DNA from 2 places in the Mesorhizobium sp. B2-5-4 genome. Region 1 is predicted to be linked to the other one. Evidence: predicted binding sites of a transcription regulator. Region 1 holds the regulator's gene; the other holds the start of a gene.
The links. The regulator PhoB, encoded in region 1, activates phosphate uptake and scavenging genes when phosphate is short. The targets are predictions, from matches to a motif close to TGTCATNNANCTGTCAT.

Region 1 (7,613 bases):
TTCCCGATGGTGATGGGCGGTATCGTGCCGATCGTCAACCTCACGGGCATCAAGCCGGGCGAACTCGTCCTCGACGGCAAGACGCTGGCCCAGATCTATCTCGGCGCCATCACCACCTGGGACGACGCCGCGATCAAGGCGCTGAACCCCTCGCTCACCCTGCCGTCGACCGCGATCGCGGTCGTGCATCGCTCGGACGGTTCGGGCACGACCTTCAACTTCACCGACTACCTGGTGAAACTGTCGCCCGACTGGAAGAACAAGGTTGGTTCGGACACGGCCGTCGAATGGCCAACCGGCGTCGGTGCCAAGGGCAGCGAAGGCGTTGCAAACACCGTCAAGCAGACCGACGGCGGCATCGGCTACGTCGAATATGCCTATGCCAAGCAGAACAAGCTGTCCTACTCCAAGATGGTGAATGCAGCCGGCAAGGTCGTCGAGCCGTCGCTCGAATCCTTCGGCGCCGCCGCTTCGAATGCCGACTTCAAGGGCGCGAAGAACTTCAACGTCATCATCACCAACGAGCCCGGCGACGCCACCTGGCCGATCGCCGCCTCGACCTGGGTGCTGATCCACAAGGCTCCGGACGATGCCGCGGCCACCGGCGAAGCGCTCAAGTTCTTTGCCTGGGCTTACAAGGACGGCAAGGAAACCGCCAAGGCGCTCGACTATGTGTCGATCCCCGATAGCGTCGTCGACCTGATCAAGGCTTCGTGGAAGGCCGACATCAAGGCCGACGGCAAGCCCGTCTACGCCGGCGAGTAATATCTTTCTGGAGGAGCGCCGCCCCGCGGCGCTCCTTTTCAATCAACACAAAGAGCCGAGCTTGACATGAGCGCTGCCCAGGAAGCCTTGCCAGCCATTCGAGGTTCACGCGACGCCACCGTCAGACGGTTCGCGTTGACCGATTCGATCTTCCATGGGCTGACCCGCGCCGCCGCCATTCTCGTGCTGGTGCTGCTCGGCGGCGTTGCCATCTCCTTGTTCGCCGGTTCCTGGCAGGCACTGTCGACCTTCGGCTTCTCCTTTCTGACCACCGAGAGCTGGAATCCCGTTACCGAGAAATTCGGCGCCTTGGCGCCGATCTATGGCACCATCATCACTTCGGCCATCGCTATCCTGATCGCCGTGCCGCTCGGCATCGGCATCGCCATTTTTCTGACCGAGCTTTGCCCGCGCCCACTTCGGCGCCCAATCGGCATGGCGGTGGAGCTGCTGGCCGGCATTCCTTCGATCATCTACGGTATCTGGGGTCTGTTCGTGCTGGCACCGTTCCTGCAGACGACAGTGCAACCTTTCATCATCAGCGTGTTCCATGGCATTCCCGGCCTTAACAGCCTGTTCGCCGGGCCCCCTTATGGCATTGGCCTGCTGACCTCGGCGATGATCCTGGCCATCATGATCCTGCCTTTCATCACCTCGATCACCAAGGATGTGTTCGACACGGTGCCGCCGGTGCTGAAGGAGTCCGCCTACGGCATTGGCTGCACGACCTGGGAGGTAACACGCCGGGTCGTCGTCCCCTACACCCGCATCGGCATAATGGGCGGCGTCATGCTTGCTCTCGGCCGTGCGCTCGGTGAAACCATGGCGGTCACCTTCGTCATCGGCAACGCCCACCGGATCAGCGCCTCGCTGTTCGCGCCGGCAACGACGATCTCGGCAACCATCGCCAACGAATTCACCGAAGCCGTCGGCGATCTCTACACCTCCTCGCTGGTGGCGCTCGGCCTGATCCTGTTCGTCATCACCTTCCTCATCCTTGCCATCGCCCGGTACATGCTGATGCGCATCGATGCCCGTACCGGAGTCTGACCGATGTCGACAGCCGCATCGCTTCACCAGAGCCGCAAGCGCAAGAACGGCGTGATGATGACGCTCTGCGTCATCGCCGCCGGCATCGGCCTTGCCTGGCTGGCGCTGATCCTCGGCGCGCTGCTCTATAAGGGTCTGTCGGGCGTTTCGCTCTCGGTGTTCACGGAAATGACCCCGCCGCCCGGTGATGCCGGTGGCCTGCTCAACGCCATCTACGGCAGCATCGTGATGACCATCATCGGCATCGTCGTCGGCACGCCGATCGGCGTGCTGGCCGGCACCTACATGGCCGAATACGGCCGCTTTTCGAAACTCACCACCGTGGTACGCTTTATCAACGACATCCTGCTGTCGGCGCCCTCAATCATCATCGGCCTGTTCGTCTACGAATTGATGGTGCGGCCGATGGGGCATTTCTCGGCCATCGCCGGTGCCGTGGCACTGGCCATCCTGGTCATTCCCGTCGTGGTGCGCACCACCGAGGACATGCTCAACCTTGTGCCGAACGCCTTGCGCGAGGCCGGCACGGCGATTGGCGCGCCACGCTGGGTGGTCATCCGTTCGGTGGCCTACCGCGCGGCGATGTCCGGCATCGTCACCGGCATATTGCTGGCCATCGCCCGCATTTCCGGCGAGACGGCGCCACTTCTTTTCACGGCGCTGAACAACCAGTTCTGGTCGAGCAACCTCAACGCGCCGATGGCCAGCCTGCCGGTCACCATCTTCCAGTTCGCTCTCAGCCCCTATGAGGAATGGCAGCAACTGGCCTGGACCGGCGCACTCATAATCACATTGACGGTTCTCGCGCTCAGCATCTTTGCGCGCAGCCTGACCGGACGCAGAGAGGACAAATGAGCCAGATGTTGTCTCCAGACATGACGATTGCCACCGAGGCGGCCGCCAAGGCGAAGATCGAGGTCAAGAACCTCAATTTCTACTACGGCCAGTCGAAGGCGCTGAAGGACATCACGCTGTCGCTGCCCGAGCGCAGCGTGACGGCCTTCATTGGACCGTCGGGTTGCGGAAAGTCGACGCTGCTGCGCGTCTTCAACCGCATCTACGAACTCTACCCCAAGCAGACCGCCGAGGGTCAGGTGCTGCTCGACGGCCAGAACGTTCTCGACCGCTCGCAGGATCTCAACCTGTTGCGCACCAAGATCGGCATGGTGTTCCAGAAGCCGACGCCGTTCCCGATGTCGATCTATGAGAACATCGCCTTCGGCGTCAGGCTCTATGAGAAGATCGGCAAGGCCGAGATGGACGGCCGTGTCGAGCAGGCGCTGAAGCGCGCCGCGCTGTGGAACGAGGTCAAGGACAAGCTCAATGCCAGCGGCCTCAGTCTGTCGGGCGGCCAGCAGCAGCGGCTTTGCATCGCCCGCACCGTGGCGGTGAAGCCGGAGGTCATCCTGCTCGACGAGCCGGCCTCGGCGCTCGACCCATTGTCGACTGCCAAGATCGAGGAATTGATCGACGAGTTGCAGGCCGACTACACGATCGTCATCGTCACACACAACATGCAGCAGGCCGCGCGGGTCTCGAAGCAGACGGCTTTCATGTATCTGGGCGAGCTGGTCGAATTCGACAAGACCGAGAAGATCTTCACGTCGCCTCGCGAGAAGCGCACGCAGGACTACATCACCGGCCGCTTCGGCTGATCTCACGCATACGAGGACCAGGATCATGGCCGAACACACAGTCGCAGCCTTCGACGAGGATCTCGGACAGATCAGCAAGCTGATCAGCGACATGGGCGATCTTGCCGGCACGATGGTCGGCGGCGCCACCAAGGCGCTGCTGAATTCCGACAATGCGCTGGCACAGCGCGTCGTCTCCGACGACGCCATCATGGACGCGCGCCAGCGCGAACTCGACGATCGCGCCATCACCCTGATCGCCAAGCGCCAGCCGATGGCCGACGATCTGCGTCATGTCGTCGGCTCCATCCGCATGGCGGGCGATCTCGAACGCATCGGCGACCTTGCCAAGAACATTGCAAAGCGCGTCGGCTCCGTCGGCCTTACCGCCACCCCGCGCGATCTGTCGCACTCGATAGATTCCATGGCGCAGCTGGTGCTGATCCAGGTGCAGGGGGTAGTCGAGGAATACGCGGCAGGCGATGCCGCCGCCCTCGCCAAGCTCAGGAATGACGACGAACGCATCGACATCAAATACACTTCGGTGTTCCGCGAACTCCTGACCTACATGATGGAGGATCCCCGCAACATCACGGCTTGCACGCATCTTTTGTTCTGCGCCAAGAATCTCGAACGCATCGGCGACCACGTGACCAACATCGCCGAGAATGCGTATTATGTGCTGACCGGCACGCAACTGCCCGCCAACCGTCCGAAGCAGGACGAGACGGCGATGTCGGTGCCGGCGGCTTGACGGCAGGGATGATCAATCGATGATCGCGCCACGCATCATGGTGGTGGAGGACGAGGAGCCGCTCGGCGTGCTTCTCCGCTACAATCTGGAATCGGAAGGCTACCAGGTCGAGGTGGTGACACGCGGCGACGAAGCCGAGATCCGCCTCCAGGAGAACGTGCCCGACCTCCTGGTGCTCGACTGGATGGTGCCGGCGGTTTCCGGCATCGAACTCTGTCGGCGCCTGCGAATGCGGCCCGAGACCGAGAGGCTGCCGATCATCATGTTGACGGCGCGCGGCGAGGAGAGCGACCGCGTGCGCGGCCTCTCGACCGGTGCCGACGACTATCTGGTCAAGCCGTTCTCGACACCGGAATTCATGGCCCGGGTCAAGGCGCTGCTGCGCCGCGCCAAGCCGGAAGTGCTGTCCAGCGTGCTCAAGGTCGGCGACATCGTGCTCGACCGGGAATCGCACCGTGTCTATCGCAAGAAGAGCGAGATCCGGCTCGGACCGACCGAGTTCCGCCTGCTCGAATTCATGATGCGTCATCCCGGCCGCGTGTTCTCGCGCAGCCAGCTGCTCGACAATGTCTGGGGCGAGACGATCTATATCGATGAACGCACCGTGGACGTGCATGTCGGCCGGCTGCGCAAGGCGGTCAACAACGGCCGTATGCCGGACGTGATCCGCACCATTCGCGGCGCTGGTTACGCGATCCGCGAAGACTGAAATCAGGCTACATTCTTGCCCGGAACGCCGGGCCTCGCCAGCACGCCCGGCGCGAAAATCTCCTGGTCCACGAAGGTCAATGCGCGCATAGCGCAACCTTCGCGGATGAGCGGCAGCTCGTTCGGCTCGGTGTCGAAGGAAATCGATTCCGAATGCTGGCCGCCGGCGGTCTGGCCGATGGCCTCGCGCAAGGCCGGCTCGATCAGGTCGAAGGCGGCGGCGCTGACGCCGACCATGGCGACGGGTGCGGGATCGATCAGCGCGAACAGGCTGCCCAGCCCATAGCCCAGCGCCTCGCCGGCCTTGCGATAGGCTTCGCGCTCCGGTCCGTCTTTCTCCCTTGCCGTCGCGGCGAGTGTCCGCATCTGCGCATCGCTGACATCTGCGACCGGTTCGGCGTCCTCGCCAAGCTGCCTGGCGTTGCGCCAGATGGCGTAGTTGCCGGCATAGGCCTCGACGCAGCCGCGCCGTCCGCAGCGGCAGAGCGCGCCTCCCGGGCGATGGATCATGTGGCCGAACTCGCCTCCCGATGAATGCGTGCCGGTGAACAGCTCGCCCTTCAGCACCAGGCCCATGCCGATGCCGTGCGAGAGCAGGATGGCGATGAAGTCGTCGCGGTAGCGTTCGGGGTCGCGCCAGCGCAGCGCCACCGCCATCATGTTGCAGTCGTTCTCCATGGTGGCGGGGATGCCGAACTCGGCTTCAAGTATGTCGGCGAAGGGAATGTTCGTCTGCGGCGTGATCGGCGACCACAGCATCGCACGCGCCTCGCTGTCGGTGATGCCCTGGATCGCCAGCGCGATGCGGGCAATACTGCGGACGTCGAGATCGGGGTCCTCGAGGCGCCGCCGCACTATTGCCGTGCATTCGCCGATCAGCGCCTCGCGCGACATGGTCAGCGTGTCCAGCCGTCGCTGTTCCTCGGCGACCACCTGGCCGGAATAATCGATGACGGCGACGGACAGGAAATTCAGCGACAGCACCACGGTCATCACAGCCGCGGCCTCGGGGTTGAGGCCAAGGCCAACCTGCGGCCGGCCGCGTTTCAGTGAACCGGCTTCGTTCGGCTTGCCTTCGGTCAGGATACCCTCGTCGATCAGGTCGGCTGATATCGCCGATATGGTCGAGTGGCTGAGGCCGGTGGTGGCGGCGATCTCGGTGCGCGAGGGCTGACCACCCTGACGCACGGCTGCAATCACCATGGCGCGGTTGCGCCGGCGCAGATCGTCGTGGCGGATTCCGACCGACATGCTTCCCACATCCTCCCGTCGCCGCGGTTCTTGACACCCCCTCGAACCTCTCCGGCAATGGGCCGAATACTGGCAGATGCGGCAGGAGCTGTCATTTATTTATTGCGGGACTCGAAAAAAGGCTCCCGGCACCTCAAAATCCATCAGAATCGATGTTGACAGTGTTCCGACGATGGATCAGTGTTTTTTCGAGGCTCGAAAAAATAGGGCCTATGCCGGCCTTCGGGCCAGTTTGGTCGCGCCATACGCGGCGCAGGGAGGATATACCATGAAGAGATTCACAGTCGCCATCCTGGCGGGTGTCGCCATGTCGCTGACGCTGGCGTCGGTGGCGCAGGCGAAGGACAAGGTCATCGGCGTTTCCTGGTCGAATTTCCAGGAAGAGCGCTGGAAGACCGACGAGGCCGCCATGAAGAAAGCGATCGAGGCCGCGGGCGACAAGTACATTTCCGCCGATGCGCAGTCCAATCCCGGCAAGCAGCTGACCGATGTCGAAAGCCTGATTTCCCAGGGCGCCAATTCGCTGATCATCCTGGCGCAGGATGCTTCGGCCATCGGCCCAGCGGTGCAGAAGGCGCTCGACGAGGGCATTCCGGTCGTCGGCTATGACCGCCTGATCGAGAACAAGGACGTCTTTTACCTGACCTTCGACAACAAGGAAGTCGGCCGCATGCAGGCTCGCGAGGTGTTCAAGGTCAAGCCTGAAGGCAATTACGTCTTCATCAAGGGCTCGGGTGCCGACCCGAATGCCGACTTCCTGTTCTCGGGCTCGATGGAAGTGCTGAAGGAAGCCATCGACAGCGGCAAGATCAAGAATGTCGGCGAAGCCTATACGGACGGCTGGCTGCCCGCCAACGCCCAGAAGAACATGGAGCAGTTCCTCACCGCCAACGACAATAAGGTCGACGCCGTGGTCGCGGCCAATGACGGCACCGCCGGCGGCGTCGTCGCGGCGCTGACGGCGCAGGGGCTCGCCGGCACCGTGCCGGTCTCTGGCCAGGACGGCGACCACGCCGCGCTCAACCGCATCGCGCTCGGCACCCAGACCGTGTCGGTGTGGAAGGATGCGCGTGAACTCGGCAAGAACGCCGCCGAGATCGCCTCGCAGCTCGCCGACGGCAAGAAGATGACCGACATCGCCGGCGCGAAGGACTTCACGACGCCTGGCGGCAACACCGTCAAGTCGCTGTTCCTGACCCCGGTCGCCATCACCAAGGACAATCTCAACCTCGTCATCGACGCCGGCTGGATCAAGAAGGACGAAGTCTGCGCGGGCGTCGCCGCCGGCAGCGTCGCGGCCTGCAACTGAGTTTGACCGCTTGAAGAATGAAGGCGCCGCGGCCCCCAAGCCGCGGCGTTTTCTCAAAAAGATTTGTGTTTCCGCATCACGCGGATAGCTTCTAGGCTGGGTTCGGCATCCGCGTCAGACGGCCAGCCGGTTGGAGGAAATC
Region 2 (7,613 bases), on a different contig from region 1:
GCCTCGAACTGATCGCCGACAAATACGCCGACGGCCAGGCCACCACCGGCCTCAACATCGCGACCGACCTGATCACCGCCAATCCGGACCTGAAGGGCATCTTCGCGTCAAACCTGATCATGGCGCAAGGCGTCGGCCAGGCGATCGCCGAGAACAAACTTGCCGGCAAGGTCGGACTGATCGGCTTCGACAGCGACGAGAAGCTGATCAAGTTCCTCAATGACGGCGTCATTTCGGGCCTCGTCGTCCAGGATCCGTATCGGATGGGCTATGACGGCATCAAGACGGCGCTCGCCGCTTCGAAGGGCGAGAAGGTGGAGGCAAATGTCGACACCGGTGCCAATCTCGTGACCAAGGATAACATGAAGGATCCCAAGATCGACGCGCTGCTCAATCCGAAGCTCTGAGCAGCCAGGGTTCAAAAACCGTTTCCGGGGCGTCGCGCCCCGGAAACATCCGCCGCCACGAGCGGCTTGGCAATCGGCCGGCTTCGGCTAGGCTGTTTGAAAAGACGATCACAGCCTCGCCAGGTGCCAGCCGCGGGGCCAATCTGGGAGGATCGCCATGACGCCAACGGCGCACGAACTGCATCCGGCTCCCGCGCTGGAGCCCGGCAGGACCATCCTCGAATTGCGTGGGCTGGAAAAGCGTTATCCCGGCACTCATGCCTTGAAGCCGGTGGACCTTGCCTTCAAGGCAAGCGAGATCCACGCCATCGTCGGCGAGAACGGCGCCGGCAAATCCACGCTCATCAAGCTTTTGACCGGCGTCATGCCGCGCACCTCCGGAGAAGTGATCTGGGAGGGTCAACCGGCTGCACTGGCGACCCCGCATGAGGCGATGGCGCTCGGCATCAACGCCGTCCACCAGGAAGTCGTGCTCTGCCGTCACCTCACGGTCGCCGCCAACATGTTCCTCGGCGAGGAGAATTCGCGCTTCGGCATCCTGCAGCAGCGCGCCATGGTCAAGGAAGCGCAGAAGATCATCGATGATCTCGGCTTCGACTTGCCGGCGCATGTCACATTGGGCGATCTGACCATCGGCCAGCAGCAGTTGATCGCCGCCGCCCGCGCCACCGTGCGTGGCACCAAATTCCTGATCTTCGACGAGCCGACCGCCTACCTGACCCGCAAGGAGGCCGACCAGCTCTTCACCTTGATCCGCCGCCTGAAGACCGAGGGCGTGACGATCATCTATATCAGCCACCGCATGGAGGAAGTGTTCGAGCTCGCCGATCGTGTTTCGGTGCTGCGCGACGGCACACTGGTCGGCACCAGGAACATCAGCGAGACCAACGATGCAGAACTCGTCAAGCTGATGATCAACCGCTCGATCGAACAAATCTACCACAAGGAGCATTTCACTCCCGGTGCGGCGATCATCGAGGCCAGGAACCTCTCGGGCAAGGGCTTCGAAAACGTGTCGATGACGGTCCGTGCCGGCGAGATCGTCGGGCTCTACGGCCTGATCGGCGCCGGGCGCAGCGAATTCGTCACCACGCTCTACGGCCGGCACAAGAAGTCGGCCGGCCAGGTCCTGTGGCAAGGCAAGGATGTCCAAATCAACTCCGAGCATGACGCGATCAAGCTCGGCATGGCGCTGGCGCCGGAAAGCCGCCGCGACCAGGGTCTCTGCCTCAATTTGCCGGTTGGCCTCAACCTCAACCTGCCGATCTACAAGCGCATCTCCAGCAATTTGTTGATCTCGAACGCGAAAGAGAAGGCCGAGGCCGACCGCCAGATTGCTGGCCTCAGGATCAAGACTCCGACGCGCCATGCGTTGGCTTCCAGCCTGTCCGGCGGCAACCAGCAGAAGATCGTTATCGGCAAATGGCTGGCGCACGGCGCCAAGCTGTTCATCTTCGACGAGCCGACGGTTGGCGTCGATGTCGGCACCAAGGCCGAAATCTACCGCCTGTTCAGCGCGCTCTTGTCGAAGGGCGCCGGCATCATCCTGATCTCGTCCTATTTGCCGGAGGTCTATGAACTGGCCGACACGCTGCACGTGTTCCGCCGCGGCAAGCTGGTGGCCACGCACGGGTTCCACACCGCCGATCACGAGGACATTCTCACACAGGCGCTCGCCGAGAAACAAGAAAAGCTGGGAGGAAAGACATGAGCACCGAGGCGATTCCTGCCGAAAAACCGAAGCGCAATTACAACGCCCTGTTCGGACTGACGCTGCTGGCGCTGCTGGTGCTGCTGTGGGTCATCCTGTCGTTGTCCACATCGAGCTTCGCGTCGGCCAACAACATCTCGAACCTGCTGCGTCAGGGTTCGATGATCGCCATTTTGGCTGTCGGCCAGACCTTCGTCATCATCACCGGCGGCATCGATCTGTCCGTCGGCGCGGTGGTCGGCTTCGCAACCGTCATCGCCGCGATGCTGATCAATGCCGGCGTCCCGGTCTTCCTCGCCATCCTGCTCACCTTGCTGGTCGGCGTCGCCATCGGCCTCTTCCATGGTTTTGGCATCGTCAAGATGGGCCTGCCGCCCTTCATCATCACGCTGGCGACCCTGACGTCGCTGCGCGGCATTGGCCTCTTGATGACCAACGGCAATTCGATTTCGATCAACAATGATGCTTTCCAGGAATTCTCGCGCAACTCCTTCCTCGGCGTTCCCAATCTGTTCTGGATGGTCCTGCTGGTCGGCATACCCGCCTATGTCTTCCTGCATCACAGCCGCTGGGGCCGGTACCTGTTCTCGGTCGGGTCGAACGCCGAGGCCTCGCGCCTGTCCGGCGTCAACGTCCAGCGCACCATCTTCATGGCCTACACGCTGTCGGGTCTCTGCGCGGCCTTCGTCGGCGTGCTCTTGGCTTCGCGCATCGGCATCGGCAATCCGACGCAGGCCGAAGGCTGGGAATTACAGGCGATCGCCTCGTCGGTGATCGGCGGCACCTCCCTGTTCGGCGCGGTCGGCTCGGTGCACGGGCCGCTGCTCGGCGCCTTCATTCTCGCCACCATCAACAACGGCGCCAACCTGCTCAACGTCAACGCCTTCTGGCAGCGTGTCATCACCGGCGTGCTGATCATCGTCATTGTCTATTTCGACGGCCTGCGCCGCCGCGGCGGCAAGTAGTCAACGAGCCGAAAAACGATCTCCGGCCCGGTATCAAAACGGGCCGGCGTTTTCGTAAACCCAAAATGGACTGAAACATGAAAGCCGTCGTCTGCCGCTCGCCCGGCGAACTCATTCTGGAAGACCGTCCGGCTCCCGGCTCGCCGCCTCCCGGCTGGGCGCTGGTGGCGGTCAGCCATGTCGGCATCTGCGGCACCGACTACCATATCTTCGAGGGCAAGCACCCGTTCCTCGCCTACCCCCGCATCATGGGCCATGAGGTGTCTGGCACCGTCGTCGAAGTCGGCGAAGGAGTCGGGCTTGCGGTCGGCGAACCGGTCATCATCAACCCGTATCTCTCCTGCGGCAAATGCATCGCCTGCCGGCATGGCAAACCAAATTGCTGTGTCAGGATCGAAGTGCTCGGCGTGCATCGCGACGGCGCCATGTGCGAACAGATCCTGGTGCCGGCTGAGAATCTCTATCCCACAAATGGTCTGTCGCTCGCCGACGCCGCCGCCGTCGAATTCCTGGCCATCGGCGCGCATGCCGTGCGCCGCGCGCGTTCCGAGCCCGGTGCACGCACGCTGGTCATCGGCGCCGGCCCGATCGGGCTTGGCACCGCCATCTTCGCACGCATTGCCGGGCTCGAGGTGACACTTCTCGACATGAGCTCCGAAAGACTGGTCTTCGCGGCGAGTGAGCTCGGCTTTTCGATTCTCGACGGCTCGCAAACACCCGTGTCCGATCTGGTGCGTGATGCGACCGGCGGCGAAGGCTTCGACGTGGTCTTCGACGCCACCGGCAACACGCGATCGGTGCAATCGGCCTTCGCCCATGTCGCGCATGGCGGAGCGCTGGTGCTGGTCAGTGTCGTCAAGGACGACATCGTCTTTTCCGATCCTGAATTCCACAAGCGCGAAATGACATTGGTCGGCAGCCGCAATGCGTTGCGCGCCGACTTCGATCATGTCGCCGCCTCGATCCGCAATGGTGCTGTGCCGCTGGCCAAGCTCGTCACCCACCGCACCACGCTGGCCGATACGCCAGGGGATCTCGCACGCTGGGCACACGAGAAGTCGGGCCTGATAAAGGCCGTGATCGAGATCGGATAGCCGGGGCGTTATAGCGCCGAGAGCTTCAGCTCCACTCGCTCGGCCGGAAAACGCGATTCGGAAAACTGGATTGGCTGGCCGTCGGGCGTGACGTTGACCGCCACTGTCACCAGCACGATGGCGCCCGGCTGCAGATCGAGATCGGCGAGATCGGCGGCGTCCGCATGGCGCGCGGACAGCGAGGTCGATTGCCTGAGATAGTCGTCGATACCGAAACGAGCGAGCGACGCGGTGATCGAACCGGTTTGCGCCATCGCCTTGTCGATGCCGGCAAAGCGCTTCGCCTCGAACCATGCGGCAGCGCGCGACACCGGCCGTCCGTCGGCCTCGCCGCGCGTTTCCAGCCGGATTACCTCGGCACCCCGGGCAAGGCCAAGCCCCTCGGCAACGCGCTGGCTGGCAGGCTCGACCGAGAAAGCAAGCAGCACGATGTGCCGTTCCGAGGTCTGCCCCTGCAGCCCCGCAGAGAAGCGCGTGCGCGCGCCGATCGGATAGGACAGCCGCTTGCGCGACAAGACGAACGTGCCGCGCCCCTGTTCGGCCCGCAATACGCCCTCCTGTACGAGGGCCGATATGGCGCTACGCACGGTGTGACGATTGACGCCGTAGCGCTCCGCCAGCGCGACCTCGGGCGGCAGCGCGGCATTTTCGGCGAAATCGCCAATGGCAATCGCTTGCAGGATCCTGTCGGCGATCTGGCGCCAAAGTGAGACGCCGCTGCGCCGCTCGATGGTATCGGCCGCTTGCCCGGTCATGTTTTTGCCTCCCGGCCTGTCACGCACCCGTCATGGACTCGCGCTAGGTAATATGTATAATTTGTATAGTTGTCTATATCAATAGACAAATTTAGAGGAAAGTTGGCGATGCGAGGACAGGAAGCCCGCGACCAGGCCGAGCGCAAGGCCGCCATGGCCACCTTGGCGCAATCGAGCGGCGACGACATCGTGCGGCTCTGGAACGAGGCCGGCCTGCCTTCGCAAGCCGAGCTGCTGCGCGGCCCCGAGACCGGCCTGGTCACGCTGCGTGGCCGCATCGGCGGCGGCGGCGCCCCCTTCAATGTCGGCGAGGCGACCGTCACGCGTGCCACCGTCCGGCTGCCATCCGGGCAGGTCGGCCATTGCTACGCGCTTGGCCGCGACAAGCAGAAGGCGAAGCTGGCAGCCATCGCCGACGCGCTCTGGCAGGACCCTGCCCGCCGCACCGAGGTCGAGACCAGGCTCATTGCGCCCTTGCGCTCGGCTCTGACCGCTGCCCACGAAAAACGCCGCGCCGAGACGGCGGCGACGAAAGTGGATTTCTTCACCATGGTTCGCGGAGAAGATTGATGGATATCGCGGCACAATCGATCGAGGGCGGTTTCGCCGATCCGGTCTTCAACGCCCAGACCGTGTTTCGGGCCGTCATGGATGCCATGGCGCGGCCAGGCAGCGTCCAGCCCTTACCGGCCCTGGCCCGCCCGCCGGCGCCGCTCTCGGCGACATCGGGCGCCGTAGCACTGGCGCTGTGCGACAACGACACGCCGCTCTGGCTCGACCCGGCCCTCCATGCGTCCCCCGCGATCAGGTCCTGGCTTGGCTTCCACACCGGTGCGCCGCTGGCCAATACATCGGCCGATGCGCATTTCGCGTTTATTGCCACACCGGCCGAGATGATGGCGCTCGACGGTTTTTCGCAGGGCACGCAGGATTATCCCGACCGCTCGACGACGCTGATCCTGCAGGTCGGCGACCTCGCTTCAGGGTCCCTGCTGTTGCTCGAAGGCCCCGGCATCGAAACCAGCGCCGCGATCGCGCCGGCGCAGATGCCGCGTCACTTCGTCGAGCAGTGGAAGCAAAACAACAAGCGCTTTCCGCGCGGCGTCGACATCATCCTCGCCACATCGGACGGCATAGCCTGCCTGCCGCGCACGACGCGCATCAAGACTAGGGAGGCTTGAAGAATGTATGTCGCGGTAAAAGGCGGCGAAGCCGCAATTGCCAACGCTCACAGCCTGCTTGCCGACCGCCGGCGTGGCGACCGCTCGGTGCCGGCATTGCGCCTCGACCAGATCGTCGAACAGCTGGCGCTCGGCGTCGACCGGGTGATGAGCGAAGGCTCGCTCTATGACCGTGAATTGGCGGCACTCGCTATCGTCCAGGCGCGGGGCGACATGATCGAGGCGATCTTCCTGGTGCGCGCCTACCGCACCACGCTGCCGCGCTTCGGCTATTCCAGACCGATCGACACCGGCACAATGCTGGTCGAGCGGCGTGTGTCGGCGACCTACAAGGACCTGCCCGGCGGCCAGTTGCTTGGTCCCACCTTCGACTACACGCACCGCCTGCTCGACCCTGAGCTCGCCGCCGGTGCCGATGTCGCCGAGCCCTTGCGGCGCGAGACGGAAGCCCAGGCGATGCCGCGTGTCTCGGCGATCCTTGCCCGCGAAGGCCTGATCGAGCCCGATGGCGACATGCCTGGGGATCATGTCCCCGGCGACATCACCCGCGAGCCGCTGGAATTCCCGATGGCGCGCGACATCCGCCTGCAGGCACTGTCGCGCGGCGACGAGGGTTTTCTGCTGGCGCTCGGCTATTCCACCCAGCGCGGCTATGCCCGCAACCATCCATTCGTCGGCGAGATCCGCATCGGCGAGGTCGAGCTGGAGCTCGACGTTCCCGAACTGCCCTTCGCGGTGCCGCTCGGCACGGTGCGCGTCACCGAATGCCAGATGGTCAACCAGTTCAAGGGCTCGGCCAAGGCGCCGCCGCAATTCACCCGTGGCTACGGTCTCGTCTTCGGCCAGAGCGAGCGCAAGGCGATGGCCATGGCGCTCTGCGACCGGGCGCTGCGCGCCTCCGAACTCGGTGAGGACGTCGTTGCCGCCGCGCAGGACGAGGAGTTCGTCATCTCGCACTCGGACAATGTCCAGGCCACCGGCTTCGTCGAGCACCTGAAGCTGCCGCACTATGTCGACTTCCAGGCCGAGCTCGACCTCGTGCGCCGTATGCGCGCCGAATATGAGGCCCGCGAAAATCCAGCAAAGGCGGAAGAAAAGAAGGAGGCTGCGGAATGACCGCGCAATCCACCGACATCGCCACCTACAACTTCGCCTATCTCGACGAACAAACCAAGCGGATGATCCGCCGCGCGATCCTCAAGGGCATCGCCATCCCCGGCTACCAGGTGCCCTTCGCCTCGCGCGAAATGCCGATGCCTTATGGCTGGGGCACCGGCGGCGTGCAGGTCACGGCATCGATCATCGGCCCCGACGACGTGCTGAAGGTCATCGACCAGGGTGCCGACGACACCACCAATGCCGTATCGATCCGCGCCTTCTTCAAGAAAGTCGCTAACGTCGCGGTGACCACCGATACCGCTACCGCCACCATCATCCAGACCCGTCACCGCATTCCCGAGCACCCGCTCAACGCGGGCCAGGTGCTGGTCTACCAGGTGC

Region 2: phnF (phosphonate metabolism transcriptional regulator PhnF) is a predicted target of PhoB. The motif match lies at 4,950-4,966, and genes of this name have one in related genera.

The regions. Positions count from the first base shown of each region.
Region 1 covers NZ_VFUR01000006.1:223,093-230,705, reverse strand. Annotated here, with positions in the region: gene pstS (phosphate ABC transporter substrate-binding protein PstS) at 1-765, shown strand, start outside; gene pstC (phosphate ABC transporter permease subunit PstC) at 832-1,815, shown strand; gene pstA (phosphate ABC transporter permease PstA) at 1,819-2,670, shown strand; gene pstB (phosphate ABC transporter ATP-binding protein PstB) at 2,667-3,470, shown strand; gene phoU (phosphate signaling complex protein PhoU) at 3,496-4,203, shown strand; gene phoB (phosphate regulon transcriptional regulator PhoB) at 4,223-4,912, shown strand; gene FJ492_RS10085 (ROK family protein) at 4,915-6,162, opposite strand; gene xylF (D-xylose ABC transporter substrate-binding protein) at 6,431-7,471, shown strand.
Region 2 covers NZ_VFUR01000010.1:160,661-168,273, forward strand. Annotated here, with positions in the region: gene FJ492_RS15270 (ABC transporter substrate-binding protein) at 1-407, shown strand, start outside; gene FJ492_RS15275 (sugar ABC transporter ATP-binding protein) at 565-2,118, shown strand; gene FJ492_RS15280 (ABC transporter permease) at 2,115-3,083, shown strand; gene FJ492_RS15285 (zinc-binding alcohol dehydrogenase family protein) at 3,161-4,177, shown strand; gene phnF (phosphonate metabolism transcriptional regulator PhnF) at 4,186-4,932, opposite strand; gene phnG (phosphonate C-P lyase system protein PhnG) at 5,041-5,502, shown strand; gene phnH (phosphonate C-P lyase system protein PhnH) at 5,502-6,113, shown strand; gene FJ492_RS15305 (carbon-phosphorus lyase complex subunit PhnI) at 6,117-7,229, shown strand; gene FJ492_RS15310 (alpha-D-ribose 1-methylphosphonate 5-phosphate C-P-lyase PhnJ) at 7,226-7,613, shown strand, end outside.